2 regions of the Thermoanaerobacter ethanolicus JW 200 genome follow, and region 2 is predicted to be linked to the other one. Evidence: riboswitches for the same ligand, from Rfam matches in the RefSeq annotation. Region 2 holds a riboswitch; the other holds the start of a gene.

Region 1 (16,952 bases), 1.2 Mb from region 2:
ATTCCCCCCGAGGCAACAGTAAAAATCTTATATTTCACTGACCCAACTTCTGTAAACCTTGCCGCAAACCCATATAGATTTCCAACAGCCGTAGTATATATTTCTGCAATCAAAATAAAACTGTATACAAATTTCAAAACCAGTGAAATTTTACCAGCAACATAAAGCATGGGTATCTCATATAAAGAAGCAGTAGGCATATTTATAAGAATTGTAAAAAATATCAAAAATGCTCCTAATCCTAATCCCATTCCTCCTAATATAGCTCCCCATCTTAGTTTTGACCTGTCGTAGGTTTTCTGTCCAAGAGGAGCAAGAATGGCAACTGCCATCAAAAGATTATAGGAAGCATAAAGTATTCCCGACAATGCAAAATTTTTTACTGCAGCTTTAAAAGGAAAGTCAGCAGTTGTTATAACCGTAATGTCTGGTACATAAAAAAGGGAAAAAATACTCACAATAATTACGGCAAGCAAGAGCAAAGGTACGACAAAAGAAATGGCAGAAATAACTCCTCCAATTCCTGTTAATACTGTTACAACCGATAATACTGCCATTACTGCACCACCAAAAGCAGAAGAAAGCCCAAATTGCTCTTCAAAAATTGCCCCACAACCTGCTATCATTGCAGATAGTGCTCCAAACAAAAAAAATGTAACTACTAAATCTATCACCCTTCCAAATAAAGGTCCCCCAGCCTTCATGATGACCTTTTTATAGGAGGAGGCATTAAGCCTGTTACCTAATCGCAAAATTACATACCCATAAAACACAAACATAAAAATAGCAATTAAAAGCCCTATAATTCCGTTAATTCCATGGTATACAAAAAATTGCAATATTTCTTGTCCCGAAGCAAATCCCGCTCCTACTACTGTTCCTATATAAGTTGCAGCAACTTTAAAAGCCGAAATCTCTTTTCTAATCAAAAAAATCCCGCCTTTCTTTCTATTTTAAATATATTTTTGGCGGGAGAAAAAATATTATTCTTTTTTCACAATTCTACTTTTGTGGAATATTAACAGTTTTTTTAGGATCACTATTCTTCCAATATTCTATAAAGAATATTATAAAAATACTGACCATAAGACCTAATATAAATGTTATAATTATATTCAATGACTTTTTAGGTGCTATTGGTTTATCTGGGACTAAAGCTTTGCTAGTTATAAGAATGCTTTGTTTTCCAAGATCTGATTCTTTAACTAATTCCAGTATATTATATTTTTCTAACATTATATCTCGTGTGCTTTTTAGTAAATCCAACTGTTTTTGTTTCTGCTCAATTAAAAGCTTGTCTTGAGAATTTGTTTGAACTTTATTAAGTTCCGCTGTTGCCTCTTTTATTTTATCATTTTGGAGAGTTATAAGTTTGTTCAAAGTTTCGATTAATTTATCTGTCTGCCTGTTATTCCTCTCAATGATATAAGTCCGAAAATTTTGGGCTATTGTATCTGCAATTTTTGCCGCAAGCTTTGGATCATTTTCCTTTACAGTTACTGTTATAAGATTTGTATTATTAACGACAGAAACTGAAATTTGCTTTTTTAAATTTTCTACTGTGTACTTTTGAGGATCTAATCCTAATTGTTTTACAGTATTCATAAGAACAATAGGATTAGTAACCTCTTCTTTAAATGCCTCCACTGACATATCAGGATATTTCAAAAGTGAAGACAGCAACAAAGATAAATCTTTTTCTATGCTGTCACTTTGTACTGCCGGCAGATCTGAATCTTTTCCCGGAAGAATAACCGTGGTATTCGAACCAAAAAAACCTGTTTCAGGTGTTACATCAGTAACAGACAAAGTTGTAGTAGCTTCATAGGTGGGTTTTATTATGAAAAAACTAAGCACTGCTGCTACTAAAGTTGCAGCAAGAGTTACAATAATGATTGTTTTTTTATATTTTAAAATTACCTCAATAAGTTCTCTTAATGAAATTTCTTCCTCCAATTTTATTCTCCTTTCGCTTTAAACTTATTGTGTAATTGTAACTGCAGCTTCATCCATCACAGGATCTAAGCTTCTCGTAACGTCTAATAAATACCTCTTAAAAGGTTCCCTTAAGTCCTCTCTTTTCAGAGCATACTCAACAGTTGCCATAAGGTAACCTAATTTATCTCCTACATCATATCTCTTGCCAATAAAATTATAGGCGTAAATTGCTTCATAATTTAAAAGAGTTTTTAAAGCATCTGTAAGCTGTATCTCCCCACCTGTTCCTGGTGGCGTGTTTTCTAATATTTCAAATATTCTTGGCGTTATTATATATCTTCCCAGAATAGCTATATTTGATGGAGCTTCTTCTTTTTTAGGCTTTTCTACGAGATTATTCACCTTATACAATCTGTCCTCAATAGGTGTAGAATCAACAATACCATATTTATCTACATCCTCATACGGCACTTCTTGTACCCCAATAATAGAACAGTTGTACCTTTCGTATTGTTCTATCATCTGCTTTAAAACAGGGACTTCCGCATCTACTATGTCATCCCCTAAAAGAACAGCAAAGGGTTCATTGCCCACAAATGCTCTCGCACAGTATATAGCATGTCCTAAACCTTTTGGTTCCTTTTGCCTTATATAGTGAATATTTACCATATTGCTAATATCTTCTACAAGGTGTAAAAGGCTTTCCTTCTTTTTCTTTTTTAACTCCAGCTCCAACTCCACAGATTTATCAAAATGGTCTTCTATTGCTCTTTTATTTCTGCCAGTTATTATAAGAATGTCCTCTATCCCCGACTGTATCGCTTCTTCAACTATGTACTGAATAGTGGGCTTGTCCACAATTGGAAGCATTTCTTTAGGCTGGGCCTTGGTAGCAGGTAAAAACCTTGTACCAAGTCCTGCAGCCGGAATTATCGCCTTTTTTATCTTCACCATTTTTTCCTCCTCTATATAACATTCCTTTTATACCAGAATGATAATCTATTATTAATGGATTCTTCACAGACCCTTCGCTACGCTTCGGCTCAGAGTGACACTACGCCAAATTTAGCTAAAGCTTCTGAAAGCTCTTTTTTAATCTCTTCTAGTTTTTCTTTTGTCTTTGCCTCACATCTCACAATAAGCTCTGGTCCTGTGTTAGAAGCTCTAACCAGTCCCCATCCTTCGTCAAACAACACTCTTGCGCCATCAACATCTATAATGTCGTATCCTTTTTCTTTAAAGTACTCAGTTACACCTTTTACCACATCAAATTTTTTCTCATCGTCACATTCTAGCCTTATTTCAGGTGTTGCAGGATATTTAGGAACATCAGCTAAAAGCTCAGACAAAGATTTATCTGTATTAGAAAGTATTCGTAAAAGCCTTGCAGCAGCATATGCCGCATCATCAAATCCATAGTACTCATCTGCAAAAAACATATGACCAGACATTTCTCCTGTAAATACAGCACCTAATTCTTTCATTTTTGCTTTTATAAGGGAATGGCCTGTTTTGAAAAAGATAGGTTTGCCTCCCAATCTCTCAATTTCTTCTACTAATGCCTGAGAACATTTCACTTCTACAATGGCATCGGCACCGGGATGTTTTTTCATTATTTCTCTCCAATAAAGAATCATCAACATATCTCCCCAAATTATATTCCCCTTATCATCCACAACGCCAATTCTATCACCGTCACCATCAAAAGCTATACCCAAATCAGCCTTCACTCTTTTTACTTCTTCAATTAAATCTTTTAAATTTTCTTCTTTTACTGGATCTGGGAAATGGTTTGGAAATGTAGGATCAGATTCACAATAGAGAGGATATACTTCACAACCTAAGTTATATATAACATCAGGATAAAAATATGAACCTGTGCCATTCCCACAATCTACAACAACTTTAAGCTTTCTGTCGCCTAATTTAACCTTTTCTTTTATCATGTTAATATACGAATTAATAGGATAAGCATACTTCACATTCCCTGTACCTTTTTCAAATTCGCCTTTTTCTGCTATATAGTATAGTTTTTTAAGTTCATCGCCATAAATAGTAGAAGGTCCTACCATAACTTTGAAACCATTAAATTGTGGCGGATTGTGGCTTGCAGTAATCATCATCCCTGCTTGATAATTGTACAGGACATTAGAATAGTAAAAAGCTGGAGTCGTCAAAACCCCTACATCTAATACATCACAGCCTGTAGAAGTAAGTCCTTTAATCAAAGCATCTCGTATAGGCCTTGATGATAATCTATTATCTCTGCCTACCAGCACATCCTTAATTCCTTTTTGTCTCACATATGTACCAAAAGCCTTTCCTATTATTTCTGCGGTCTCAGCAGTTAAATCTTCACCCCACACCCCTCTAATATCATACATCCTAAACATGTTTTCATTCAACTTCATTTGTCTCAACCTCCTTTTTATGTCATACAATTTAATTATATAGATAATACTGAAAATCCTCAATACACAATCTTCACAAAATTGTTTCTTGACTTTCCGCAAATATATCAACAAGCGTAAACCAGACTCCTGTGCTGCTCAGATACATTTTCAATTACTTCAATAGCTAAATCTACACTTTTCAGTTCCCCCGCTATACTAAGCATAACTTTTGCTCTCTTTTTCCTTTTGTCTATTTTCTTAATAAGCCCCTCATACCCTTTCAATGGTCCTTCAATTATCTTTACTCTTTCTCCTTCCATTATACCTTTTGACAAATCTATTAAATCAGAATTTTTAGTAAGAGACAAAATTATTTTCATCTCTTCTTCTTTTACAAAAGCAGGCCTTTTCCCTTCTTTCAGAAAAATACCTCTTTTCAAAACATCAGACATTTTATAATATAAATCATCGCTCATCTCGGCATTTACAAAAACATATCCAGGAAACAAAAGTCTAATTCTTTCCACTGGTTGTCCTTTTTCTCTCTCTATAATTTTTCTTTTCGGAATAAGCAATTTCACTTCCTCTTGTTTAAAGCAACTCTCAATAATATCTCTAACTTTGTTTTCATATCCACTTCGAGTAAAAATAACATACCATTTTTTCATTTTTCTACACCCCATTTTATAATTTTAGCAATTATTTTTACAAAATTCAACATATAATTTCCAAATCTTATATAAATGAGTATACGTATGGAAACTTGAAAAACTCAGCTATTGTGCTATATTATAATTATTCGAAACAAATTAACGTTTAAAGGGGAACTTTTTATGCAAATTTTTATTGTTGACGCTTTTACAAGTAAAGAATTTAGTGGCAATCCTGCAGGAGTAGTAAATCCATCAAGGTGAAAGCATAAGTTTAAGTTATATTGGAAAGGCATAATGTCTGCTGCAGCTATTATATTCTTTGCATATATAGGGTTTGATGCCGTATCTACCGCAGCGGAAGAAACAAAAGATCCAACTCGAAATGTACCGTTAGGACTTGTAATGGCAATGATTGTAATATTAGCACTTTATATTTCAGTTGCCGTCGTTTTAGTAGGTATGGTACCTTATAAACAGATTATTCCGGATAATGCTCTCCCAGGTGCATTAATGAGCATTGGAATTAACTGGGGTTCTGCATTAGTAGCTACTGGTGCTGCCGTAGGTATGATATCCACACTCCTTGTAACTCTTTACGGTCAAATAAGAATATTTATGGTTATGGCAAGAGATGGACTTTTACCAGAAGTTTTCTCCCATGTTCATCCCAAATATAGAACACCTCATATCAACACTATAATTACAAGTGTAGTAGCAGCTATTATTGCTGGATTTTTGCCACTTGATATAATTATTGAGCTTTGCAATATAGGTACTCTGTCTGTATTTGTAATTGTATCAATAGGAATATTAGTCTTAAGAGTTAAAATGCCTAATGTTGAAAGGAAATTCAGAGTTCCTTTTGTTTGGGTAGTAGCACCTCTTACAATGGCTTTCAGCTTATACCTTATGGCAAGTCTACCTTGGGTTACATGGGCAAGGTTTGGAATATGGATGTTAGTAGGCTTGATAATATATTTTGCTTATGGCAGATACCATAGCATGCTAAATACACAAAAATAAGGGAGGCTGCAAAAAACAGCCTCCTACTTTTGTATATCTCTTAAACCTTTTATTCCTCTTTTGACCATTTCAGTTACTATAAACGTCGCCACATCATCAGCATATTTACCTGGTCCAAAACCTGCATCATACCCCAATTCCTTTGCAAGTTCATGAGTTATTCTAGGGCCGCCACATATTAATAACACCTTATCTCTTATTCCCTCTGCTTCAAGAAGCTCTACAAGATGAGTCAAATTTTTTATGTGAATGTCCTTTTGTGTAACTGTTTGAGAAATCAAAAGCGCATCTGCTTTGAGTTCTATCGCCTTTTTAACAAATTCCTCGTTGGGAACTTGGCTCCCAAGATTATGGGCTTCTATCATCTCATACCTCTCAAGCCCATAATGACCTGCATATCCCTTCATATTCATAATGGCATCCAGTCCGACGGTGTGGGCATCTGTTCCTGTTGTGGCACCAACTACCACAATTTTCCTCTTTATGTGCTCTTTGATGTGTTCATTGACTTCTTCAATTGTCATAGTTTTGATATCTATAGTCTCTACATGTATAGAAGTATAGTCTACAGTGTGAATAAGGCTTCCGTATATTATGAAGAAGGTAAAATCTTTGTCCAAAGGTGTATGATATACCACCATTGGATTTTCCAGTCCCATCTTCTTTGCTAGTTGCTTAGCCGCCTCCACTGCTTTTTCTCCATCTGGTACAGGTAAAGTAAAGCTTAATTGAACTTTTCCATCATTCATCGTATCTCCATAGGGTTTAACTTTGGTCAAATCAAGGGTTTTATCGTAATCTTTCCGCTCTGTAGAGTAAAGCCCACTGCTCATTGTCTATCACCTCTTAGCATAAGGTCTATGAAAGGATTAAAATAGTTTGGGTCTTTCTCTACAACTCCCTCTAAACCTCTTCCTCCATTCATTGACCTTTTAATTCCTGCAAACTTACCTTGCTCTAATGTTCTAAAGAGTCCTTCCTTTTCAATTTCCCTCAATAGCTCATAAGCCTTAATAAGAACTTCATTAGCCCTCTGTTGGATTATTCCACCTTCTTTAAAGTATATCTCATCTGCTATATCTGCCATATTGTTGAATATATACTTTGCACTCTCAATAGACAAAGCCCTATCAGACATAAAAGGCGTGTGTATAGCTTCTGTAAGCATACCCAAAAGGTGAATCTTTTGCTTTGTCATTATAGTCACAATATTAAATAAAGCGTCTTGCACATGCCCTTTAAAAATATTCCCTGTCATGTACTTTGTAGGTGGCATGTATTTTAAAGGAGCTTTAGGGAATATCTCTCTTGCCATTTGCGCTTGCGCAAGTTCGTATAAAAATCCATTTTTAAGGTCAGGATTCATTTCAAAAGCGTGCCCCAATCCTATCTGCTCTTCAGGAATTCCTGCTAAAAGAGCAAATTGTTCATTTATAAGCTGGGAAGCTAAAACTGTGTGAGCCTCTTCATAAGCATCAGAAGTTGTCAAATAATTGTCTTCTCCAGTGTTTATAATAATTCCTGCAAAACCATTTATAATTCTTGAAAAATATTGGTCTACAAGAGTTCTCTTCATATTTATATCTCTAAAAAGAATCCCATACAATGCATCGTTTAGCATAACATCTAATCTCTCTAAAGCCCCCATAGCCGCAATTTCAGGCATACAAAGGCCAGAACAATAATTGCAAAGCCTTATATACCTCCCTACCTCTTCAGAAACCTCATCAAGCGCTTTTCTCATAAGGCGGAAATTCTCTTGTGTAGCGTAAGTACCTCCAAATCCTTCAGTAGTTGCTCCATAAGGTACATAATCTAAAAGGCTTTGTCCTGTAGTCCTAATTACCGCAATTACGTCTGCTCCCTGCCTTGCAGCAGCCTGTGCCTGCACAATATCTTCATAGATATTACCCGTTGCCACAATCAAATAGAGAAGTGGACCTTCTTTCTTACCGTATTTTTTCAAAAGTTCTTCTCTTTTCCTTCTATTTTCTTTTATCTTTTCAACAGTTTTTACCGCAACCTCTTGAACAGCTAATTTTATATCAAACAAATCTGCCATCGGCATTTTAGTAAGGTCAAGCTCATTTCTACCCACTTTTTCAGCTATCTGTTGAGGAGTAAGTCCTGTATAAAGCATAGCATTACCTATATAGAAAGCTGCTCCAAGTGAAAGTCCCCCTCCATTTTTTATGTTGTCAACCACAACATTAGGAAGAGGAACTCCCATCTCATCTACTCCATCTATTCCTAAAAGCCTACATACTGTTCTTTCAATTGCAACAGTAGTATGGGCATCAATAAATTTTTGTGTATCTTCTGCAATATTTCTTGCGCACTCTCTCGCCTTATTGACTATATCCCAATTTAAATTGAGCTTGCTTTTCATATATCACTCCTCCTTCTCATAGTACTTTTCTGCAAGTTTTATAACTTCTTCTTCTAAGCCCAATATTCTACAAATGTTCAAAGCATCTTTTGGAACTTCATAGAAAGAATCTACCCTTTCCAAATTGTAATCCATATATTCTTGAAGAATTTCTATCGAATTGCTTCTATTCATGCTAATTTTTTGTTTTAGCATTTCAAAGTCAACATTTTTCAGCCCCACTACTTGATAATGAATCATATTTTCCTCTACTACACCGTCATAATGGGTGGCTAATAGGGTTATAGAAGGAAAACTATTCAAATACTTTGAAATAGCTTTTACAATGTACAATCCCTCTTCTGGATTTGTTCCCCTCGCTATCTCATCCAATGCAATAAACCCACTCCCTTTTTTTACATCCTCTATTATTTCTTTTAATTTAATAACTTCCGCTCCAAAACTACTTAATCCTCTTGATACAGACTGTAAATCCTCAGAAACAAAATGTATAAAATCTACAATAGGAAAGGAAGCTTCCTCAGCAAATACAAAAAACCCCATTATGCCTAATAAAAGATTAAGAGTGATAGTTTTTAATGCTACAGTTTTTCCTCCCATGTTGGCACCTGTTATAACAGTAGTTCCATTTTTTATCTTTAAACTTATTGGAGTAAATTTTTTGCCTTGAGCCTTTAAAATGTCTGAAACCTGAGGATTTATTACATTCGTAAAGTTAATCTCTAAGTCTTCATTTATCTTGGGTTTTATTCCTCCATATTCCATTGACAATTTAGTTTTTGCCATCAAAAAGTCAAAACGACCTATAGCTTTTATATTAGCTTCTAATATACTGATGTAGCTAAACAACTCTTTAGAAATCCTCTTTTTAACTTCTAACTCTTCCTGTTGCTCTAAAACCACTATCTCTAATCTTTTTTCCTTTAACTTTTCGATTTTTTCCTTTTCTGTCTCTAAAAATATTTGTCTTTCAATTTCCCTTTTTTTCTCTCTTATTTCTTTAAGCCTTTGTGAATATTCATCATAAATGTGAAAAGTAGCAATCCTCTTTTTTTGAGGGTCAAGTAAATCTAAAATAGGTTTTACTGATTTTAGCTTTATATCTTCTATGTCAACCTTTAATCTTTCTATAAAAGTGCGCAGTTCTTCACTCAAAAGGCAAAATATTTTTATTTCGTATAGCTCCACTTCATCTAAAATTTCGCCAGTTTTACACTTTTTTACACTATTTCTTATATCTTTTATCTTAAAAAGTATTTTTAAAATTTTATAAAACAACTCTTTGTCCTTTTCTAAACTCCCTCTCATTAATTCAATATAGTCATACTCTTTTATAACTTTTTCTTTTTCCTCTCTTTTAAAAGGTTTTACATTTTTCATCTCTTCTTTCCCATAAGGAGTTATAACCTGCAATCTAGCCATTATATAGTTAAAGCCTATTTGCTCTCTTTCTTTTTCTGTCAAAAATTTAATATTAATCACCACCCATTACATCAAATACAGGGATAGAGATTTCTCTTTTTAATCTCTCTAAAAACTCCTTTTTGTCATACTGATAATTTAAAGAGGAGACAGGATTTATAGTAACGCAAACTAAATTTACTGGTTTTAGTACTTTTAAAATGCCACCACCCTTTTGAAACTTTAAAAATGTTTCTTCTTGTAAAAAAAGCTTTGTAGAGTCTTCTGCAAGAAACGCTACTCCTTTATACTTATCTGTACCTCTCATCACATCTTCAATTAATTTATCAGAGACCACTCCCTTTATAACTACATGAGTGGCCCCTTCTAAATTTTCAACAATCTCTTTAGAAGAATCTATAGCTGTAGGTAGTTCTATCGTTTTATAACGCTTGTCTTTGTATATAAAACCCAAACGAGAGTTATCTAAAATATTTTGCGCCAATTTTAAAATTTCTTTATCTTTTTCTGCCTCTATAGACAAAAGTTTCACAGTAAAAGCTGTTTTTCTAATCGTCTCCTCCATATCATAGGACAAAGCTGCTCCTGTAGCCAGTATTGTAGCTTCAGATACAGAAGGAGAAGCCTGAGTTTTTCTACTTAAGGCTCCATCTATAATAGCTTTATCACAACCCAATTTCAAAAGAAGGTTACATACTTTTGCCATTTCACTATTTATAGATGGTCCTGCTAAATCTACATAACCATCGCTTAATGCTTTAGCAATTACTATTTCTCCCATTGGAGTATCAAATCCTGTAGTTGCAACTATTTCTTTAGTAATATCGCTGTTTAGCAAAGCCTCTTTCGCTGTCGCTATATAGCTACCTTTAGCTATGTAAATTCGAGGTTTGGGGAAAAAAGCTACTTGGTCATACTCTTCTCCATCTCTTCCTATTGAGGTAAGACCAAGGGTATATTTACCCCTGGCCTTACTCAAAATATAATTTAGCACAGTGGTTTTCCCTACATTTTTCGCCATACCTATTATAGAAATAGTACGATAGTCCTTCAGCAATTCAAGTATTTTACTCATCTAATCTCCTTCTCTTTTTCCTTTCTAATTCTTGAGGCTCTATTGTAGCAATTTTGTCTTGCTGGAGAAGACCCGCAACACCGGTTATTTCTTCTGGTCTTTCCTCATCGCATACACAAGGACCTGGCATATAATTTTGTGGCTCTATATATGTGGTGATAACTCCTTCATAATTTCTAAGAACTACTTTGTCATGGCTTTGAGATATTACATAATTGGGGCCTACTGGAATTTTCCCTCCTCCGCCTGGTGCATCTACCACAAAGGTAGGAACGCAAAATCCTGATGTATGACCTCTCAAAGCCTCAATAATTTCAATTCCCTTTGAAACAGGAGTCCTAAAGTGGGAAAGCCCTAATGACAAATCACATTGGTAAATATAATAGGGCCTTACCCTTATTTTCACCAATTCATGAACAAGTTTTTTCATGACATGTACGCAATCATTTACTCCCCTTAGAAGAACCGTCTGGTTTCCAAGAGGAATTCCCGCATCTGCCAGCATTTCGCAGGCCCTCCTAGAATCCTCTGTTATTTCGTGAGGATGATTAAAATGAGTATTTAACCATATTGGATGATATTTTTTGAGCATATTAACAAGTTCGGGCGTTATTCTTTGTGGAAGCACAACAGGAGTTGAGGAACCTATTCTTATTATCTCTACATGAGGTATCTCTCTTAGCCTTTTTATAATCCTCTCTAACCTATCATCTGAAAGAGTAAGTGGATCTCCCCCCGAAATAAGTACATCTCGTATTTGCGGAGTTTTAGCAATGTACTCGATGGCCCTCTCTATTTTATCCATTGGAAGTGGCGCATCAGTTTGTCCTGCAAATCTTCTCCTCGTGCAATGTCTGCAATACATAGAGCATTGGTCTGTTATAAGAAGCAGCACCCTATCAGGATATCTGTGAGTAAGCCCCGGCACTGGTGAATCTACATCTTCACTAAGTGGATCTACCAAATCTTCGGAAGCCCTGTAAAGTTCATTTATAGTAGGAACCGCTCTCTTTCTTATAGGGTCATTTGGATCGTTTGGATCTATTAAAGAAAGGTAATATGGCGTTATAGCCATTCTCAAAGTCTGCAAAGTCTTAGAAATCGCTTCTTCTTCCTCTTGTGTCAAAGGCAAATACTTTTTAAGCTCTTCCACTGTCTCTATTCGGTTTCTAATTTGCCACTTCCAATCGTTCCACTCTTCGTCCGACACATGGCCGAAAAGCTCATATCTCCTATTAACTCTCATTTTTAAAAATCCCCCCATTTAATTTACCTCTGCCTCACTTAGCATACATTTCTTCAAAAACTTTCCTCAGCTTTTCATTCTCTCTCAATTCTTGCAGAGTGATTTCTGCATGATCTTTTGTATAGCCATTTCCTATTATCATCGTGATATCTTTTCCTACGCCTTCTGCACCTAAAGCTGCTTTTGTGAAATTTGTCGCCATTGAGAAGAAATAGGCAATTCCTTCATCTCTTACAGGCAAAATAGTGGACATCTCTGTGTTTGGGATATTTACACAGTTTATAGCAATATCTACTTCTTTTCCTCCGTTTGCTTCTAGAGTTTTATTTAGAACCTCCACTGGTTTTTGCGCATCAGCGATTATAATCTCATGGCAAATGTCTAATTCCTCTAATTTTTTCTTTGCTTCTTCTCTTCTCACAACTCCTATAACTTTGCCAGTCGGTCCTACTCTTTTTTTAGCCTCATAACAGCAAAGCATTCCTGACTTCCCATTAGCTCCAAGCACTAAAACACTCTGACCTGGTTTTACAAGTTTTGCAGTTTGAGCAGGCGCTCCTGCTACATCTAAAGCAGCCAAAGCTAATGTTTCTTCCATGTCATCAGGAAGTTTAGCATAAATTCCGCTTTCAAAAAGTATTGCTTTGCCCTTTATTTCAACTCTGTCTATATCGAGTTTGACGGATAAAATCTCATCTATTCTAAGAGGAGTAAGTGTAAGAGAAACTAATGTCGCTATCTTATCCCCTATTTTTAAGTCCCTCTTGCCGAGTAGTGCATCTCCTATTTTTTCAACACGGCCTATAAGCATTCCCCCAGAGCCTGTAACGGGGTTTTGCATTTTTCCCCTTTCATTTACAATTTGAAAAATTTTTGCCTTGATTTTTTCCACATCTCCGCCAGCTTCTTCTTTAAGCTGTGTAAAACTTGCAGAATCTATATTCAACGCCATCACATCTATTAAAATTTCATTATCATAAATTGTATCCATATCGTTGGAAATCTTGTATGCCGCTTGTGGCAAAACCCCTTTTGGTTCAATTACGCGATGTGTTCCATATTTACATCCCATCATATATAACTCCTCCTACCTTCCTTTAAAATTAAACCTCCATGTATTTTACCCCTAATCCCAATATCTTTCTTGCCTCATCAGGGGTTGCAATTTCCTTTCCTAATTCTCTTGCAATCCTTACAACTTTTTCTACTAATTCTCCATTGGATTTAGCAAGGACTCCTTTAGAAATGTATACGTTATCTTCAAAACCAACTCTTACATGCCCACCAGTCAGTATAGCCATTGTGGCAACTGGAAATTCATATCTTCCTATCCCAGTTGCAGTAAAAGTGCTGCCTTCTGGAATACTTTCTTTTAAAAACAGGAAGTCTCTCATTTCGCCCGATATTCCACCGTTTACTCCCATCACAAAATTGAAATGCATAGGCGCTTTTATGTATCCTTTTTTGTGAAGCCTTATTGCTGTATCAATCATACCTTTGTCAAATACCTCAAGTTCAGGCTTTATTGACAACTCATTCATTTTAAGTGTAAACTCAATTATCATATTTTCAGTATTTACAAATATTTCATCTCCACCAAAATTTAAAGTACCACAATCTAAAGATGCCATTTCTGGCTGTAAATAAATAGGTTGAAGCCTTTCTTCACTGGTCATACCAACAGCTCCACCAGTTGAGGGCTGAATTATCACATCTGGACATCTCGCCTTTATGGCTTCGATACACTCTCTAAATCTCTCTTTGTCTTGTGTAGGTGTTCCATCATCATAACGGACGTGCAAATGAATAATGCTTGCCCCTGCGTTGTACGCTGATTCCGCTTCTCTTGCAATTTCTTCTACTGTATATGGTACATTTGGATTGTGTTTTTTTGTGACTTCTGCTCCACATATGGCAGCAGTTATTATCAATTTTTCCACTGCCTATCCCCCCATCTTTATTTCTTATACCTTTGCTTATCCTTTGGAACTACGCATGTACCACTGGCTCTACATACAACGATTGGTTTATCTAAAACTTCTGCCGCCGAATCGCTAATGTCAGGCCTTGCTGCTATCACCTTTTTGGCTTCAAACACCATTTTCCTCGAAGTATTGCCCACTTCTACTATTTCACCTGTAGCTTCTATAAAATCTCCTGCATACACTGGTGCGAGAAATTCAACATTGTCATAGGCTCTAAAAAGTCCTTCATCTCCATCATGCCGTATCAAAAGTTCTGTTGCAACATCCCCAAAAAGGTTTAAAATTCTTGCCCCATCAACAAGATTTCCACCATAGTGGGCATCGTGCATACTCATCCGCACTCTTATTATTGCCTTCAAACCAATCCCCCCTTTACTTTTTCTTTGTAAAAATAAAAGCACTGAAAGATTTTCAGTGCCTAAATAGCCTTTTTGACAAAGAAAAGCGCTATTTATGCAATGAAAATCTTTTCACTGCATAAATAGCGCTCCATGGGCCATCACCCATGACAGTGATGAGTTTTGTTCTCACCCCCAAGGATATACTCAAGAACAAGTATACCCTTTCGGCAGACAAACCTTCGCCACAAGTATTGGAGGTTCTTCTCCTTAACACCCTGTAGGTACCTGCTTGCCCGCTCCTCTATTTATGCTATTAAAAGCTATTAAGTTTTCAAAATTAATGTAAAGCTTATCATCTATAATATATTATATCACACCCAAAAAATTTTTGACAATACAATATCAAAAATTTTTATCGAGTAGGAGCTGAATAATTATTTTATTCAGCGTCCTCTCACACCACCGTACGTACCGTTCGGTATACGGCGGTTCATTAGGAATTGTGTACAATTAGATATCTTTGGGATAAACTCTTATAACCTATGCTTTCAAAGTATTTATTTGTAAGAGTCTTATTTAGGATTGGGCTATTGGATATTCTCCAGTAGCCTTTCCTTGTATTGGCGTATTCCCAGGCTTTTTGTTCTTCTACTCCTAGTTTTACTAAGTTATCATGCTTCGTTTTTATCTTCTTCCATTGTTTCCATATACATGCCCTTAGTCTTCGCCTTATCCATTCGTCAAGGGTTTTCATTATGCTTTTCGCGTCTGCTAATCCAAAATAGTTGACCCATCCTGTTGTTATTTGATTTAGTCTTTTTATTCTGTTTTCCATGCTTATTCCCTTGTTCCGATTGGTTATTTCTCTTACTTTTTCCTTAAACCTTTTGATGGATTTTTCATGGATTCTTATTCTTACTTCGTTTTCTTTTGTATAGAATGAAAATCCAAGAAATTTTCTTCTCCATGGTCTATCTACAGCACTTTTTGCTTCGTTGACTTTTAGTTTTAATTTGCTTTCTATGAACTTCTTTATGCTCTTCATTACTCTGTTTCCTGCAGACCTGCTTTTTACATATATGTTGCAGTCATCTGCATATCGGCAGAATTTATGCCCTCGTTTCTCAAGTTCTTTGTCTAGTTCGTCCAACATTATGTTTGCTAATAGGGGACTTAATGGTCCTCCTTGGGGTGTCCCTTCTTCTGTTGATACTTTGATTCCGTTTATCATTACTCCTGATTCTAGGTATCTTCGTATTAACTTTAGTACCCTTTTATCTCCTATCCGCTTTTCTAGTTTGGACATTATTATGTCGTGGTTTACTCTGTCAAAGAACTTTTCTAAGTCCATATCTACAACCCATGTGTATCCTTCATTTATGTATGCTTCTGCGGCTTTTATTGCGTCTTTTGCACTGCGTCCTGGTCTGAATCCATAACTGCTATCAGAAAATGTATGGTTGTAGACTTTATTCAGTATTTGGGCTATTGCTTGTTGTATTAGTCTGTCTAGTACTGTAGGTATTCCTAGTAGTCTTACTCCTCCATCTGGTTTGGGAATTTCTACTCTTCGCACTGGTTGTGGTTTGTATTTCCCCTCCAGCAGTTGTTGTTTTATGGTTGCCCAGTTTTCTTTGAGATACGGTAGAAGTTCATCTACTTCCATCCCATCGACTCCATGGCTTCCTTTATTTGCAACAACGCGCTTGTATGCTGCTCTCATGTTCCCTCGTTCTACTATCATTTCAAGCATCTTGCCGGTATATCTTTGTACCTCGTTTCTTCCATCTTCCGACGCCGATGATATACTATGCACTTCCGTTGTCTTTTGAAATTCCATTTCTCTATTCAACGGATAGCCTCTTTGTTGAGTTGTCTGCAGTCTCTGCATATCTTTCGAGTCCATAAGATTTCCAAAACCTCCTAACGTTCGGTCCTTCCTTATCTATTCATGTCTAGATAAGTACTATGACCTCTGCTGACTTCTCAAGGTTCAGCCATACATCACTGCATGGGTTGTCACTTCAGATTTTACTTCCATGACTTATCCTTGAGACCTCCCCGGGTAAGAACGATAACTTTCATCTCATCTATCTGCCAGATTTACTGTATGGGATTCGGGTAGTGTTGGACTTCGTTTTGTTACGCAAACTCATCCATCCCAATTCAGCCTCTTATCTGGTTCTTGTTCATCAGACCGAGATTTTGCCTTAAGCTTCCTTCAGATTCCACCTCACGATGGACACCCTTGCTCTTGGCTAGTGGTTCCCACTACCAAGCCCACAGCGGACTTTCACCGCCTAGTTATCGCCCATGCCGGGCGCACATCGAGTAGGAGCTGAATAATTATTTTATTCAGCGTCCTCTCACACCACCGTACGTACCGTTCGGTATACGGCGGTTCATTAGGAATTGTGTACAATTAGATATCTTTGGGATAAACTCTTATAACCTATGCTTTCAAAGTATTTATTTGTAAGAGTCTTA
Region 2 (16,952 bases):
TTATGCCTATTAAAACATCGAATTTACCCAGCCTTAAATCTCTTATTATTTCAACCCTTTCAATCGTCTCAATATCAGAATGTAAATATTTTACTTTTATTCCCATATCCTTGAGATAATCCGTTAAATCCTCAGCCATTTTTTTCGTAAGAGTTGTAACAAGCACTCTAAAGCCTTTATCAACTGTTTTTCTAATTTCCCCTATCAAATCATCTACTTGTCCCTTAACAGGCTTTACTATCACTTCTGGATCCACAAGACCTGTCGGTCGTATTAACTGCTCAACAACCTGCTCTGAATGTTCAATCTCATAAGGCCCTGGTGTTGCAGAAACAAAGATAACTTGATTTATTCTCTCTTCAAACTCTTCAAAAGTAAGGGGACGATTGTCAAAAGCAGAAGGAAGTCTAAATCCGTATTCTACTAATGCTTCTTTCCTTGACCTGTCTCCATTGTACATGCCTCTGATCTGAGGAATTGTCACATGAGACTCATCTATAAAAATAAGAAAATCTTTAGGAAAATAATCTAAAAGGGTATAAGGAGGGCTTCCTGGAGGTCTTCCTGAAATATGCCTTGAATAATTTTCTATTCCTTGGCAGTAGCCCATCTCTTGTAGCATCTCTAAATCGTAATTTGTTCTCTGTTTTAGCCTTTCAGCTTCTACTATTTTACCAGCATCTTTAAGTTCTTTATACCTTTGCTCCAATTCTTCTCGAATGCTTTTTATTGCTCTTTCCAATTTATCTTTTGAAGTAGCATAGTGAGAAGCCGGAAATATAGCCACGTGTTTTCTTAATCCCAGTACTTCGCCTGTTAATACATCAATTTCCGCTATTCTGTCAATTTCATCTCCAAAAAGCTCAACCCTTATCGCCTTATTGGAAAAAGAAGCAGGGAAAATTTCTATTACATCTCCTCTTACCCTGAATTTGCCTCTTGTAAAATTCACATCATTTCTTTCATATTGTATATCTACAAGCTTTTTAATTATTTCGTCCCTATCTTTTATCATTCCCGGCCTTAGGGAAAGCATAAGATTTTCGTAATCTACAGGGTCACCTAAGCCATATATACAAGAAACACTGGCGACAATTATAACGTCTCTTCGCTCAAAAAGAGCTGCCGTAGCAGAGTGCCTCAATTTATCTATTTCTTCATTTATAGAAGCGTCTTTTTCAATATAAGTATCAGTTTGGGGTATATAAGCCTCCGGTTGGTAGTAGTCATAATAACTTACAAAATATTCCACTGCATTGTCTGGAAAAAACTCTTTAAATTCACTGTATAATTGCGCAGCCAAAGTCTTATTATGAGCAATGACAAGAGTAGGGCGATTTAACTTTTGTATTATATTAGCCATAGTAAAGGTTTTTCCAGAACCCGTCACACCCAATAAGGTTTGAAATCTATATCCTTTTTTTACCCCTTCAACTAATTTCTCTATAGCTTGAGGTTGGTCTCCTGTTGGTTTAAAATTAGATACCAACTTAAATCCACTCATTTTTTCTACCCTCTTTGCAATTTATCATCTTATTATTATAGCATACCCTACTTGTCAACACAAACATCGAGTAGGAGCTGAATAATTATTTTATTCAGCGTCCTCTCACACCACCGTACGTACCGTTCGGTATACGGCGGTTCATTAGGAATTGTGTACAATTAGATATCTTTGGGATAAACTCTTATAACCTATGCTTTCAAAGTATTTATTTGTAAGAGTCTTATTTAGGATTGGGCTATTGGATATTCTCCAGTAGCCTTTCCTTGTATTGGCGTATTCCCAGGCTTTTTGTTCTTCTACTCCTAGTTTTACTAAGTTATCATGCTTCGTTTTTATCTTCTTCCATTGTTTCCATATACATGCCCTTAGTCTTCGCCTTATCCATTCGTCAAGGGTTTTCATTATGCTTTTCGCGTCTGCTAATCCAAAATAGTTGACCCATCCTGTTGTTATTTGATTTAGTCTTTTTATTCTGTTTTCCATGCTTATTCCCTTGTTCCGATTGGTTATTTCTCTTACTTTTTCCTTAAACCTTTTGATGGATTTTTCATGGATTCTTATTCTTACTTCGTTTTCTTTTGTATAGAATGAAAATCCAAGAAATTTTCTTCTCCATGGTCTATCTACAGCACTTTTGCTTCGTTGACTTTTAGTTTTAATTTGCTTTCTATGAATTTCTTTATGCTCTTCATTACTCTGTTTCCTGCAGACCTGCTTTTTACATATATGTTGCAGTCATCTGCATATCGGCAGAATTTATGCCCTCGTTTCTCAAGTTCTTTGTCTAGTTCGTCCAACATTATGTTTGCTAATAGGGGACTTAATGGCCCTCCTTGGGGTGTCCCTTCTTCTGTTGATACTTTGATTCCGTTTATCATTACTCCTGATTCTAGGTATCTTCGTATTAACTTTAGTACCCTTTTATCTCCTATCCGCTTTTCTAGTTTGGACATTATTATGTCGTGGTTTACTCTGTCAAAGAACTTTTCTAAGTCCATATCTACAACCCATGTGTATCCTTCATTTATGTATGCTTCTGCGGCTTTTATTGCGTCTTTTGCACTGCGTCCTGGTCTGAATCCATAACTGCTATCTGAAAATGTATGGTTGTAGACTTTATTTAGTATTTGGGCTATTGCTTGTTGTATTAGTCTGTCTAGTACTGTAGGTATTCCTAGTAGTCTTACTCCTCCATCTGGTTTGGGAATTTCTACTCTTCGCACTGGTTGTGGTTTGTATTTCCCCTCCAGCAGTTGTTGTTTTATGGTTGCCCAGTTTTCTTTGAGATACGGTAGAAGTTCATCTACTTCCATCCCATCGACTCCATGGCTTCCTTTATTTGCAACAACGCGCTTGTATGCTGCTTCCATGTTCCTTCGTTCTACTATCATTTCAAGCATCTTGCTGGTATATCTTTGTACTTCGTTTCTTCCATCTTCCGACGCCGATGATATACTATGCACTTCCGTTGTCTTTTGAAATTCCATTTCTCTATTCAACGGATAGCCTCTTGGTTGAGTTGTCTGCAGTCTCTGCATATCTTTCGAGTCCATAAGATTTCCAAAACCTCCTAACGTTCGGTCCTTCCTTATCTATTCATGTCTAGATAAGTACTATGACCTCTGCTGACTTCTCAAGGTTCAGCCATACATCACTGCATGGGTTGTCACTTCAGATTTTACTTCCATGACTTATCCTTGAGACCTCCCCGGGTAAGAACGATAACTTTCATCTCATATATCTGCCAGATTTACTGTATGGGATTCGGGTAGTGTTGGACTTCGTTTTGTTACGCAAACTCATCCACCCCAATTCAGCCTCTTATCTGGTTCTTGTTCATCAGACCGAGATTTTGCCTTAAGCTTCCTTCAGATTCCACCTCACGATGGACACCCTTGCTCTTGGCTAGTGGTTCCCACTACCAAGCCCACAGCGGACTTTCACCGCCTAGCTATCGCCCATGCCGGGCGCACATAACCAAACAGCCGGCCTTTACAGGTCGGCTGAATTTTTTATAATTCCGTCTTTAAGTTTTGGCACAATATCAAACTTATCAACTGTCAAGCAAAACTCAATATCTTCATCATACCCTAAGTCTTTTAATCTTTTAAAGTGATAGCCCTCCTTCATTATTTCATACAAGTTGTCCTCATAAGGTTTATACAAAAAATAACAGGCTTTTGACAAATCATCACTTTCAAATTTCATTAAATCTTGCAATTTTTTATATATCACTCCAGCAGTTATTATGTCGTCAAAAGAAAATTTCCCTTCTGTACCAGCACATACAATTACTGTATCTTTATTGCTTGTGTATATATACTTAGCAACAGCAGAAGCATTTAAAAGGCATCCTAAAATTACATTATCTGCTAAAGAGACTTTTTTTAAAGCTTTTGTTCCATTAGTAGTAGTAAAAATTATCGTTTTATTCTCTACTTTTTCACGAGTATACTCTAAAGGAGAATTAGATAGGTCAAAGCCTTCAATCTTTGTAGAGTTTCTTTCCCCAGCTAAAAGATAAGTTTTTTTATCTAAACTTTTTACAAGTTCGATCGCTTCTTCTACTTCTGAAACTGGAATAATCTCTTTAGCTCCGTTGTACAAAGCAGTAGTAATAACACTTGTCGCCCGTAGAGTATCTATTACAACGACATTTTTGTCTTTTAATTCTCTTTCATTAATAGAATTATATGTTTCAAAAGTTTGTAAAAACACACACTTTGCCTCCTTATTTGTTTTTCTTAAAGATGTTTTTAAATATTTCTTTTAGTTTTTTTATAAATATTCCCCCCTCATTGATTTCATAAATCATAGAAGTTGCCTTTGGCACTATTAAAACTCCTAATCCCAAAATTCCCTGTGGATCCTTATATTCATAGTTAGTGTAATTACCATTTAAATCTTTTACAGTGATCCACATCACAGAAGGCCGTTCATTGAGTATTCGTATTATATCATCTGGCTCATTAATAGGAATATCATTAATTTTTAATATTACATCCCCCGGTTTAATTCCCATTTCTCTAGCGGGAGAACCTTTTGCTGTCGCTAAAATCATCACTCCTGTATCTGGCGCTACAAAAAGAGGTGGATTTTCCCTTTCTTCTCTTTGGCCTATTAAAATTAAAAGCTCATGAGCCACTGGAGCAAAAATAGCTGCTAAATATTGAAATAATTTAATATAGATTCCTAATATCGCCAATATAATCAAAACTATACTAAAGAAAAATAAACGTATAGAAGAAATTCGCGTTTTCTTTTCTGGAAGTTGTGTTAAAGCTAAATCTCCGTATCCTAAAGCTGCAATACCTGGCATAATTAAAAAAATTGCATTATTTAAATCAATTCCAGCCGGTTTGATAATGGGCCACCAATCTGGCATATTTACTCCCTGTCCCGTTATTGTTATCCCAGTAGCAATAGTTAATGCAGCAAAAGGAATAGGCCAAAATTTTTGCATAGTAAAGCCTCCTGCCACTCGCCCATCCTTAAGCCTTACAAAGATAGGAGTGGTATTCCTTGGACCATCTATATATATTAAAAGGCTTTCCATCAAATGAAGAATACCTACAATAGACATAAGTGCAGGAACACTTATACTAGGAAATCCAAAAATTAAGCTGGATAGGGAAACTATTCCTCCTGCATAAGAAAAACAAATATATCTAGGATTGACAAACATTAACACTATAGCCAAAGGCCATACATACTGAAGCCCTACATTTTCTATTGTTATTCCTAAAAATATCATAAAAAAGCTCCCAATTATTGCAGCAATTACACCATAAAAGATAGAGTCAAGAACCAATTCTTTCATTGGTTCTTGCTCATGTCCCATAATCTCTCTTTCTATAGCTATTTTATTTCTATACTGCATTATCATTAGAATTATCACTATCCAGAAAAAAGGATTAAAAATTGACAAAGCTATTGTCTTTATTGCCATCCAAAAAACTTGAATAAAAGCTATCATTTTAACACCCTACTTTATCTCACTTTTTACAATCTCAAAAGCTTTTATAAGCTGAGTATCTCTTTTTAAGTCAGGAGTATCTTGAAGAGTGTAATTTGCAGGAAGCTCTACTACGTAATTTGGCTCAATTCCTTTGCCTTGAATATTTGTGCCATTTGGCGTGTAATATCTCGCAATAGTATATTTTAATCCTGTACCATCGCCAAAGTCAACAACAGTTTGTACCAGCCCTTTCCCAAAGGTAGTGGTTCCAACTAAAATTCCTACTTTTCTATCTTTTATTGCACCTGCTAAAATTTCTGAAGCACTGGCACTGCCTTTATTTACAAGCACTGCAATAGGCAATCCCAATCCTGGTCCTTTAGAATAATATTCTTTATTGTCAACTCTTCCTTTAGTCGTCACAACAACTCCTTTGGGCAAAATTAAATTAGAAATATCTATAGTTTCCTCTAAAAGTCCACCAGGATTATCTCTTAAATCTATTATAAGTCCTTTCATTCCTTGAGATTTTAATCTATTAAGGGATGCTTTAAAGTCATCAGAAGTACTTTGATCAAACATTGTAATCTTAATATATCCAATCTTATCAGGAAGCATTTCCTCATATACCGTTTCTAATTTTATTATCTCTCTCGTGATTGTCTTAGTAAAAGTTTTTCCTTCTCTCATTATAGTAAGCGTTACCTGTGTTCCTTGAGGTCCTCTCATCATTGCCACTGCCTCGTCTAAATTTTTGCCACTTACTTTTGTATTGTTCACTTCTACTATTATATCCCCGGATTTTATCCCTGCTCTTTCTCCTGGTGTATTTTTTATTGGAGAAACCACTACAATATGATCTTCTTTATCAACTGCTACAACTATACCTATTCCCCCATAAGTGCCTGTAGTCTGAGTCATAAAATCAGAAAACTCTTTTTTATTCATGTATACAGTATAAGGGTCTCCTAAAGAGTTGGCCATCCCTTTCATAGCGCCTTCTAAAAGGACTGAGGAGTTAACTTTATCAACATACCTATTTTCAAGAATTTTCTCAATATCAAAAAGCTTATTATATTCTTCTATCAACTGGTACTCCTCACGAGAAACAAGGACTTTACCATTAGGAAGAGCCACTGATACTGCATTTGCTAACATAAAAGTTATAACATTTGTAACTATTAAAAGCACTGCTAATAAAATATAAAATCTTTTTTTTGCCATAATTTCCCCACCTTTTTTAGTCTCTTAAAATTATATATGTATGTTCTTTTTTATTATACAACATTCATGAAATAAAAAAAACAGACTGGTTATTTTAACCAGTCCATCGGATCTACAGGAACACCGTTTTTGCGCACTTCAAAGTGCAAATGAGGCCCTGTACTTAAACCTGTGCTTCCTGCCTTCGCTATAACTTGACCTCTTTTAACCATATCTCCTTCTTTAACTAATAAAGCAGAATTATGACCATACAAAGTGGATATTCCGTCTCCATGGTCTATAATTACTGCATATCCATATCCACCGTAATAACCTGCAAAAATGACTTGTCCATCTGCCGCAGCTACTATTGAAGCGCCCGTCTCGGCAGCAATATCAATACCCGTATGCATTCTACTCTGTTTAAGTATAGGATGATATCTCATTCCAAAAGGTGAGGTTATAACACTACTAGAAGGAACAGGCCATAAGAGTTTTCCACCACCATATTTAATTTTTGACTTCGCTTGTAATTGTTGAATAACTGTTTCTAGTTGTTTTGATTGTTGCAGTAACTCGTCTTCCTGTTGTTCATATAGTTTTTGCTGTCTCTCTAAATCTCTCATTAAACCTTCCCGCGAGGCCATAGCTACTTGTAATTCCCTTTGTCGAGAAACTATTTGATTTTTATAATTTTGCGCTTCTTTTTGCATTTGTGCTAATTCTTCCTCTTTTTGTTCAATAAGTTCTCTTTGTTGCTTATAGGATTCAAATAAATTCGAATCAAAATCTACTATGCGTTTTACAATATCCAATCGTGTTATAAAATCTCCAAAATTTTTGGCACCAAGAAGCACATCTAAATATCCCCATTCTCCACTTATGTATATAGCCCTTATGCGCTCCTTCATTGTTTGGAACTGGGTATTTTCCTTTTGTTTGGCCGCTTCTAATTCTTTGCGCGTTTTGTTAAGTTTTGCAGTAATATCAGACAATTGTTTTTGTGCATTTGCTAATTCTTGCTGTGTAGCATTAAGTTTTTTATCTAAATCTGCTATTTGAGCGGCAATATCATTTTTTTGATTAATTACTTCTTCCTTTTTCTTCTTAGTCTCAGTAATGGATTTTTGAATTTGATTTAATTTGTTTTTAGCATCTTGAAGCTGGTCCGCTTTTGGATAGGACGTAAAGAGCACTGTAAAGAGAAATATAACAACAAAGAGTAGCCATTTCCACCTGTATCTTCGCAATGCTATTTCCCCCTTGTAAATTTTACACATTCAAGAACCTTTTAATTGAAAGTCCACTTCCTAAGGCTCCAATTATTGCACCAATTAAAGAAAAATACACCAAAATGTCCCCTACTATTTTTTCTAATGGCAATAGTTGAAACACTATTAATTTATTATTAATAATATCAAGCACATATCCATAAATTAAAACTAATAGTGCAACTGATAACAAGGCACCTACCAGTCCTAATACTACACCTTCAATCAAAAAGGGCCATCGTATAAACCAATCAGTCGCTCCAATATACTTCATTATGTTTATTTCTCTTCTCCTTGCAAAAACCCCCAATTTTATTGTGTTGGAAATTATGACAATTGAAATTATAAAGAGAATAAGTATAATGGAAAGCCCCACTATCCTTATTATCTTTATAATTCCAAGAAGCTTATCTACAACATCTTGCCCATAACTTACCTTGTCAACTCCATTTATTTGCTTTATCTCGTTTGAAATATCTTTCATTAAACCAGCATCTTTCACTTTTACTATATAAGATTGGGGAAGGGGATTGTCCTTTTCTAAACCTTCTGCTAAATAGCTTTTATCTCCTAATTGTTGTTTAAATTTTTGTAAAGCCTCTTCTTTAGATTCAAAAACTACTGAAGTAACACCAGGTATTGTTTTTATCTCATTACCTATTTGGCTAACTTCTTGCTCAGAAATATTATCTTTTAAAAACGCTTTAAGTTCTAATTGAGATTCCACCTGATTAGTCAAACTATTAACATTTAAAATAATAACAAGAAACAAACCTAAAATAAGCATTGCTGCCATTACAGAAGTTATAGAAGCTATTGTCATAAGCCTATTTCTTGCTAAATTGCTAAAACCTTCTTTTAAAAAATATTTTAAATTTCTAAAGAGCATATCCATAAACACCCCTTGCTTCATCTCGTACTATGTTTCCTTTTTCCAGCGCTATTACCCTTTTTTTCATAGCATCTACTATGTCTTTTGCATGGGTGGCCATAACAACTGTAGTACCTCTTTTATTTATTTCAGAAATAAGTTTTACAATTTCCCAGGAAGTATCAGGATCCAGATTCCCCGTAGGTTCGTCTGCTATAAGAATAGAAGGTTCATTTACAATAGCTCTTGCTAAAGAAACCCTTTGCTGTTCTCCACCAGACAGCTGCCTAGGATACTTGTCCGCTTTATCACTTAATCCTACTAATGACAATACCATCGGGACTTTTCTTCTTATCTCCTTTGGATGTGCTCCAACTATTTCCATAGCAAAGGCAACATTCTCAAACACTGTTTTATTAGGAAGCAATCTAAAATCTTGAAAAACTACCCCCATACTCCTTCTCAAATAAGGTATCTCCCGCTTTTTAAGTTTTGTTATATCTTTTTTATTAATCACAATACTGCCAGAAGTAGGTTCTTCCTCTTTTAGCAATAATTTAATTAAAGTTGATTTACCTGCACCACTAGGCCCAACAATAAATACAAATTCTCCACTTTCAATTTCAAAACTAATATTTGAAAGAGCAATTATATCTTTATTGTATCTTTTAGATACATTTATAAACTTTATCAAATTTTCTCACCTCGGAATATCGTATAATTTTGTCAAAGTCATGATCATCTTTAACAGGACAGCTTCATCAAAATTCTTAGCATCCAGGCCTGTCATTTTAAAAATTTTATCAAGTCTATAAACTAATGTATTCCTATGGATGTACAGCTCTCTGGCAGTCTCACTCAAATTTAGACTATTTCTAAAAAAAGCATTTAGGGTTTGTATCAATTCCTCATCTTTGAAAATACCAAAATCAATATTTCTTTTTTTAATAAAATTATTTACTTTTTCTATGTCAATTCCCCATAAAATTTCTGCAAAGCTGTAATCTTCGTAAATATATATTCCTTTTTCATCTTCCAATTTTTTACCAATAAGTAAGGCTGTCTCTGCTTCCCTATAGGCGATATGTATATCCTCAATTGGCACAAAGGAAGAAGAACTGGCTATTTTTACTTTCATATAGCCTTCAGCTTCTATCATATCTTTCATAGTTTTATAAAGTTCTATTAAAGAGTTATTTCCCTTGTAAGAAAATATCGCTGCAAATCTTTTATCATCAAATTTTACAGTATATAAATTACCTTTATCAAAAATGTTGGTAATTATCTTTATCGCATCGTCAATTTCATTATTCGATTCGACAATTGCTACTGTGTATTTCACATTCTTATTTATTTTATATTTTTCAGCATAATACGACACTAAATTTACGCTTAATTTACAAGTTAAAGCCTTTATCAAAAACTCTTCTCTATCATATTTGTGCAATAATTGTTCAAAAATTAGAGAAATTAGATAAAGCACTTTTTTTGATTGTTCATCTTTTCCTTCTAAAGCGATAGTAAAAAAGAGAACATCATTGTAAAATATGTTATAGCATATAAATTCCCCTACTTCATATATCTCTTTTTCATCAATATATTCTACATTTATCTTTAAAAATCCTGCTTTTTTTTCAAAAAAATCTTTGTCGCCGTAAATTAAATTCCCGGACTTATCTATTATATATATTGGCATTTGAATATTTTTTTGAATATCGTAGGCTACCTTTTTTATAAGGTCATAGCCGATCATTTTCATACCACCTTACTTTATAGTATACAATAATTATACACTATTTCCTAGAAGAAATAATAGGCAAATGTAAATTTATGTGGTATTTTGACACAAAAAATAAAAGGCGGAATAACCGCCTTTTAGCTTATTACTCTATTCAAAATTGTCATTTCTGTTTCTTTGTCAAACATGTGCAATTTATTTATATCAAATCCTATTTTAATTACGTCTCCTGCTTTTGCTCTTGTTCTTGGATCTACTCTTGCTGTCAATGAAACACCATTCACATCCAAATATAGAAATGTCTCTGGACCCATTAGCTCTGTAACTTCTACTTTTGCTTCGACTACAGCCTCTGGATATGCTTCCAAGAACACTTCTTCGTCATGCAAATCTTCTGGCCTTATTCCTATCACAATTTCTTTTCCCACGTAGCTTGGATCTTTTAATCTTTTTAAAATCCCTTCTGGCACCAAAATGCTGAATCCCTTAAAAGTAGCATATACTTTGCCATTCTTATTTTCTAATCTTGCATCAATAAAGTTCATTTGAGGACTTCCAATAAATCCAGCAACAAACAAATTATTTGGATAATCATAAATAGTCTGAGGCTTATCTACTTGCTGAATAACGCCATCCTTCATAACTACTATTCTCGTACCCATTGTCATAGCTTCTGTTTGGTCGTGGGTAACATATATGAAAGTCGTCTGTAATCTATCGTGCAGTTTAGACAGCTCGGTTCTCATTTGTACTCTCAATTTTGCGTCTAAGTTTGACAAAGGTTCATCCATCAAGAATACTTTTGGATTGCGGACAATAGCACGCCCCAATGCAACCCTCTGTCTTTGTCCGCCTGACAAAGCTTTTGGTTTCCTGTTTAAATATTCTTCCAATCCTAAAATTCGAGCTGCTTCTTTTACTTTTCTATCAATTTCCGCTCTTGGAACCTTTCTAAGTTTAAGTCCAAAAGCCATATTGTCATACACTGTCATATGAGGATAAAGAGCATAGTTTTGGAATACCATTGCGATATCCCTATCTTTTGGTGGCACGTCATTCACAAGTTTGCCATCAATATAAAGTTCGCCCTGAGATATTTCCTCAAGTCCTGCTATCATTCTCAATGTTGTAGTTTTACCACAACCAGAAGGTCCAACCAATACTATAAACTCTTTGTCCTGAATTTCTAGATTAAAATCTTTAACTGCGGTAACACCGCCTGGATAAATTTTATAAACATGTTTGAGTACAACATCAGCCATTTTTAGATTCCCCCTATTAGAAAACGTTTGATGTTTTTATTATAATACTATTTCTTCTTCTTTACTATCGTCAATAAATATGATATTTAGCACAAATTTTTGTACAATATATCTACAGTAGTAGGTATTTTTTTCTTTAACCCTCTTTTTTTTGAATTTTATTTAAAAAATTAAACCACAAGAACACCAATACCCCATCAATAGCAATCAAACTCAAAAAAACATATAGTTTCACTATTTCCCCCTCCTCATCCCCGGGGATAATTTAAAAATAGCGATGAGATTCCCTAAGGCCAAAAGTGCTGCCACGTCTATAATTAGACTATATAAATAATGCCAGTGAAGATATTTTAGTACCCCTATATGCACTAATGAATATTCCATTACAAAAAATAGTACAGTTAAAACAATCACATTTATAAAGCGCAAAATATTATTTCTAGGATATGTTTGTGCATACAATACTCCTATGCAAAAAGGTGCGCCAAAAGTAAAAAATAAACTTGAATTAAAAATTTTAATAACAACATTAGAAAAATCGTAAAGATTAAGACCAATTGCAATTTCATCTACAACAAGTTGAAAACTTAAAGCTAATAGGCCTCCCCATACAGTATATTTTATATATCTCCAATCAACTAACAAAAAGAAAATAATCCATGAAACTATGAAAGTTATTATCCATGGCATTTATACCACCTCTTATTTAGTTTACCCATTTTTTAATATCTAATAAAAAATTTTTTGAAAATCTATTGACAGCTGTTTTCATAAATGATATTATAATAAAAAAAGTGAATAACAATACCTCATCTTCTTGGAAGGTGAGGTAGAGGCGCGGGTCATCAAGAGTAGTATACCAGAGGTATTTAAGGGCCGATGAAGGTATATGAAAGGGATGCTCGCCGAAGCGCGTAAATTCCTTAAAGTTTACGCAGCTGGGCCTATGCCGAATAGGTATAGGACTGTCACTGGAGGTTTCCCGAGCCTTCAGTGAAGAGCTATCTCGCTATAGGGGGAAGGAGGTATTACCATGTCTATGTGCAAAATAGGCAGCTGAGGTAATACTTAGCTGTATTTTATTTTGTTTTTTAGTTTCATAATTTAAATTATTAAAGTAAATGAGGTTGATAGAATGTTGCATGGGACAATGAAAATAAATTCAAAGGGTCATTTGGAAATAGGTGGTTGCGATACTGTAACTCTTGCAAAAAAGTTTGGTACACCGCTTTATGTAATAGATGAAGAGCTCTTAAGACAAAATTGTAGAGTATTTTACAATGGCTTTAAAAAAGATTATCCAGGAAATGAAGTGATTTATGCCAGCAAAGCTTTCATGACAATGGCAATATGCAAAATAATTGAAGAAGAAAACTTGGGTCTTGATGTCGTTTCTGGTGGAGAATTATATACTGCGTTAAAAGCAGGATTCCCTGCTGAAAAAATATACTTTCACGGCAACAATAAATCGAAAGAAGAACTTATAATGGCATTAGAAAATAACATTGGGAGAATCATTGTAGATAATTGGTTTGAACTAAATATGTTAAATGACTTGGCAAAAAAGATGAATAAAGTTCCTAATATTTATATAAGAGTATCTCCTGGTGTAGAAGCTCATACTCACCAATATGTAAAAACAGGACAAATAGATTCAAAATTTGGCTTCCCTCTTTTTAATGGAGACGCAATGAGAGCCATAGAATATGCTTTAACTTTGGAAAATGTAAATATAGTAGGTCTACATTCTCATATCGGTTCTCAGATTTTTGATGCAGAATCTTATAAAGCTGAAATAGAAATTATGATGAATTTCTTAAAATTAGTAAAAGAATTTTTAGGTTGGGAAGTAGGGGAACTAGATTTAGGTGGAGGTTTTGGAATAGCATATGTAGAAGAGGACGATCCCCAGCCAATCGAACAAATAGCACAAGAAATAATGCAAGCAGTAAAGGAATATTCCGTTGCTTTAAATATAAAAATGCCAAACATAATTGTAGAGCCAGGTCGTTCTATAATAGGAAATGCTGGAACTACTCTTTACACAGTAGGAGCAATTAAAGACATACCAGGTGTTAGAAAATACGTAGCAGTAGATGGAGGAATGTCTGATAATATACGTACCGCTTTATATGGAGCAAAATATGATGCTATTGTAGCTAATAAAGCTAAGAATATAAAATCAGAAAAAGTATCAATAGCAGGAAAGCTTTGCGAATCAGGTGATATGCTAATTTGGGATATTACCCTACCTAAAATTGAAGAAGGAGATATTTTAGCAGTGCTGTGTACAGGTGCTTACAATTATTCGATGGCCAGCAATTATAACAGGTTACCTCGTCCTGCTGCAGTACTCGTATCTAATGGTCAGGCTGACATAATCGTTGCGCGAGAAACTTATGAAGACTTAATCCGAAATGATATAATCCCAGAAAGGCTAACCAATGAAAAGAGAAAAATCGCTAATTATTAAAAAAAGAGAGGGATAACCTCTCTTTTTTATTATTCGAGACTGTAAAAAATTTTGTGTAAACCGATTAAAAACCTCTTTCTTGGTAAGAATTAGAATATATACTAAACCAAGAAGGAGGTTTTAAAAATGTCACTATTGACAAAAGAACAATTAAGAAATTTCATTAGTGAAAACAATATTCAATCTATTCCAGACCTTTATACATCATTAAAAAACCTTTTTAAAGATACTATTCAAGAAATACTTGAAGCAGAACTTTCAACAGAACTTGGCTACGAAAGATATGACAAAAAAGACAAAGATACTCAAAATTCAAGAAATGGCTATACTCAAAAGACGGTAAAAACTCAATTTGGTGAGATGGAAATTGATATTCCAAGAGACAGACAAGGAGAATTTGAACCCAAAATAGTTCCGAAATACAAAAGAGACATATCAGGAATTGAAGAAAAAGTAATAGCTCTATATGCAAGAGGGATGTCAACAAGAGATATTCATGACCAGATAAAAGACCTGTATGGAATAGAATTATCTGCAGAAATGGTAAGTAAAATAACCGAAAGAATAGTACCAGAAATAAAAGAATGGCAATCAAGGCCATTAGAAAAGATATACACTTTCATATTTATGGATGCCATCCATTACAAAGTAAGAACAGACGGTCATATTATCAATAGAGCAGCTTATGTAGTATTAGGGGTAACGATAGAAGGCATAAAAGATGTATTAGGGATATGGATTGGAGAAAATGAGAGTTCAAGATTCTGGCTTGGAGTATTAAATGAGCTAAAGAACAGAGGAGTAGAAGATGTTTTAGTATTTTCTGTAGATGGATTAACAGGGATAAAAGAAGCAATACAAGCAGCATTTCCAAAATCAGAGATACAAAGATGTATAATACATCAATTAAGGAACTGCTTCAAATATGTGTCATATAAACACCTTAAAGAATTCAGTAAAGATTTTAAAGCAGTATATCAAGCAGCTAATGAAGAAATAGCAAGGGATGAATTTGAGAAATTAAAAAACAAATGGCAGAATCTATATCCTTATGCCATAAAGAGTTGGGAGAATAACTGGGATGTATTAAGTCCATTTTACAAATTCCCTGAAGAAGTAAGGAAAATAATGTATACAACAAACATAATTGAAGGATTCCACAGGCAGTTAAGGAAAGTTACAAAATCAAAAACAATATTTCCATCTGATGAAGCATTAGAAAAAATGCTATACTTAGTAACAATGAATGTATTAAAGAAATGGACAGTGAGGTATAAAAACTGGGATATAGTATTAAACCAATTAATCATAATGTATCCTGGAAGACTTGAAAAATACCTATAGGTGGGCGAAGCCCGAAAAAATTTTTTTCTCTAGAACTTTTGAATCCCTAGGTCTTCAAAGGTTCTAGAGAAAAGCTTACAGTATCCCTAATTAAATATTTTAACCAAAATTATTCACTTTCATGCATAAGATATAGAAAAAAGGTCATACTAAAGATAGAACAGATAAAAATGTTAACTGATTCTTGCTGAGAAAGAGGATATAATTAATCTAAATACACAAAATATTTTTCACTCCCTATTATTCACTTTCTTTTGCTGTTTCAGTAGCCTCTTCTTCTGCCTCTTCTTCTTCACTTTCTCTCGGTGCCAATACAGAAACTACAATCTCATCAGGGTCATCTACAACTTTTACTCCCTCAGGAACTTGTATATCTTTTACAAAAAGTGTATCTCCAATCTCTAAATTGCTTAAATCCACAACAATTTCTTGAGGAATTTTGTCGGGTAAGCTTTCCACTGTCAACTCCCAAAGTTGATGCTGTACAATTCCACCTCTACTTTCAATAAGGCCTATTCCCTCAAATTTCAACGGAACAGTAGCTTCAATTTCTTCATACATTGACACTCTTTGGAAATCCACATGAATTATTTTCCCTTTCAAAGTATCTTCTTGAATTTCTTTAATAACCGCATTATGAGTAGAACCATCCACAATCACATTGAGGAGGACATTCCTTCCATGTTTTTGTAGCAACCTTTGAAGCGCGTTATATTCCACTGCCAAAGGAATGCTCTCCGCCATACCCTTGCCATATAAAATAGCAGGAATATAGCCTTGATTTTTCAAACGGCGAGCTGCATTTTTACCAGTATCTCTTTTTATAGCTTCGATACTGATTGCTTGCATCTGTCACTCCTCCTTTTGCTTATTGTTTCCAAATATTATTTTACCACTACGTTTAATAAATATCAAATCCATTTGACAGGTTAATTTTTTCATAGTAAACTTTTATGTGTAAAGTGTGCGCCTGTAGCTCAGCGGATAGAGCGTTCGGCTCCGGACCGAGAGGTCGCAGGTTCGATTCCTGTCAGGCGCACCATTTATTTTATTAGTTTTTACAACATCTTCCATCATTGTTTAATTCATCTATAATTTCTAATAATTCTTCTCCTAAAGAACTTATAATAAAATCAGCTTCTGATAAGTCCTGATTTCCGGAATTAGGATTTTTAAAACCTATCACTTTCATCCCTGCTTTTTTAGCACCATAAACTCCATTATATGAATCCTCAATTACAACACACTCATGGGGTTTTACTTTTAATTTGTCTGCTGTATATAAAAATATATCTGGTGCTGGTTTGCTATTTTTTACATAGTCT

The links. Region 2 has a riboswitch for lysine ahead of lysA (diaminopimelate decarboxylase). Riboswitches for the same ligand answer to the same signal wherever they lie in the genome.
Region 1: another riboswitch for lysine. It lies ahead of kal (3-aminobutyryl-CoA ammonia lyase); the one in region 2 lies ahead of lysA (diaminopimelate decarboxylase).

What each region holds. Positions count from the first base shown of each region.
Region 1 covers NZ_CP033580.1:1,281,696-1,298,647, reverse strand. Annotated here, with positions in the region: gene EB239_RS06370 (YkvI family membrane protein) at 1-929, opposite strand, end outside; gene EB239_RS06365 (YveK family protein) at 1,003-1,956, opposite strand; gene galU (UTP--glucose-1-phosphate uridylyltransferase GalU) at 1,981-2,889, opposite strand; gene glmM (phosphoglucosamine mutase) at 2,982-4,349, opposite strand; gene loaP (antiterminator LoaP) at 4,457-4,999, opposite strand; gene EB239_RS06345 (amino acid permease) at 5,279-6,007, shown strand; gene kamE (lysine 5,6-aminomutase subunit beta) at 6,031-6,840, opposite strand; gene kamD (lysine 5,6-aminomutase subunit alpha) at 6,837-8,396, opposite strand; gene kamC (lysine 5,6-aminomutase reactivase ATPase KamC) at 8,400-9,881, opposite strand; gene kamB (lysine 5,6-aminomutase reactivase subunit KamB) at 9,871-10,893, opposite strand; gene kamA (lysine 2,3-aminomutase) at 10,886-12,139, opposite strand; gene kdd (L-erythro-3,5-diaminohexanoate dehydrogenase) at 12,174-13,214, opposite strand; gene kce (3-keto-5-aminohexanoate cleavage enzyme) at 13,243-14,079, opposite strand; gene kal (3-aminobutyryl-CoA ammonia lyase) at 14,097-14,483, opposite strand; lysine riboswitch at 14,599-14,777, opposite strand; gene ltrA (group II intron reverse transcriptase/maturase) at 14,959-16,371, opposite strand; partial or broken gene ltrA (group II intron reverse transcriptase/maturase) at 16,871-16,952, opposite strand, start outside.
Region 2 covers NZ_CP033580.1:2,511,958-2,528,909, forward strand. Annotated here, with positions in the region: gene uvrB (excinuclease ABC subunit UvrB) at 1-1,504, opposite strand, end outside; partial or broken gene ltrA (group II intron reverse transcriptase/maturase) at 1,649-3,060, opposite strand; gene EB239_RS12585 (2-phosphosulfolactate phosphatase family protein) at 3,500-4,225, opposite strand; gene EB239_RS12590 (PDZ domain-containing protein) at 4,239-5,483, opposite strand; gene EB239_RS12595 (S41 family peptidase) at 5,493-6,689, opposite strand; gene EB239_RS12600 (murein hydrolase activator EnvC family protein) at 6,779-7,918, opposite strand; gene ftsX (permease-like cell division protein FtsX) at 7,941-8,834, opposite strand; gene ftsE (cell division ATP-binding protein FtsE) at 8,818-9,504, opposite strand; gene EB239_RS12615 (PucR family transcriptional regulator) at 9,511-10,563, opposite strand; gene EB239_RS12620 (ABC transporter ATP-binding protein) at 10,686-11,810, opposite strand; gene EB239_RS12625 (hypothetical protein) at 12,045-12,500, opposite strand; lysine riboswitch at 12,633-12,822, shown strand; gene lysA (diaminopimelate decarboxylase) at 12,946-14,283, shown strand; gene EB239_RS12635 (IS256-like element ISTwi1 family transposase) at 14,410-15,627, shown strand; gene EB239_RS12640 (50S ribosomal protein L25/general stress protein Ctc) at 15,868-16,476, opposite strand; tRNA gene EB239_RS12645 (tRNA-Arg) at 16,594-16,669, shown strand; gene EB239_RS12650 (HAD family hydrolase) at 16,679-16,952, opposite strand, start outside.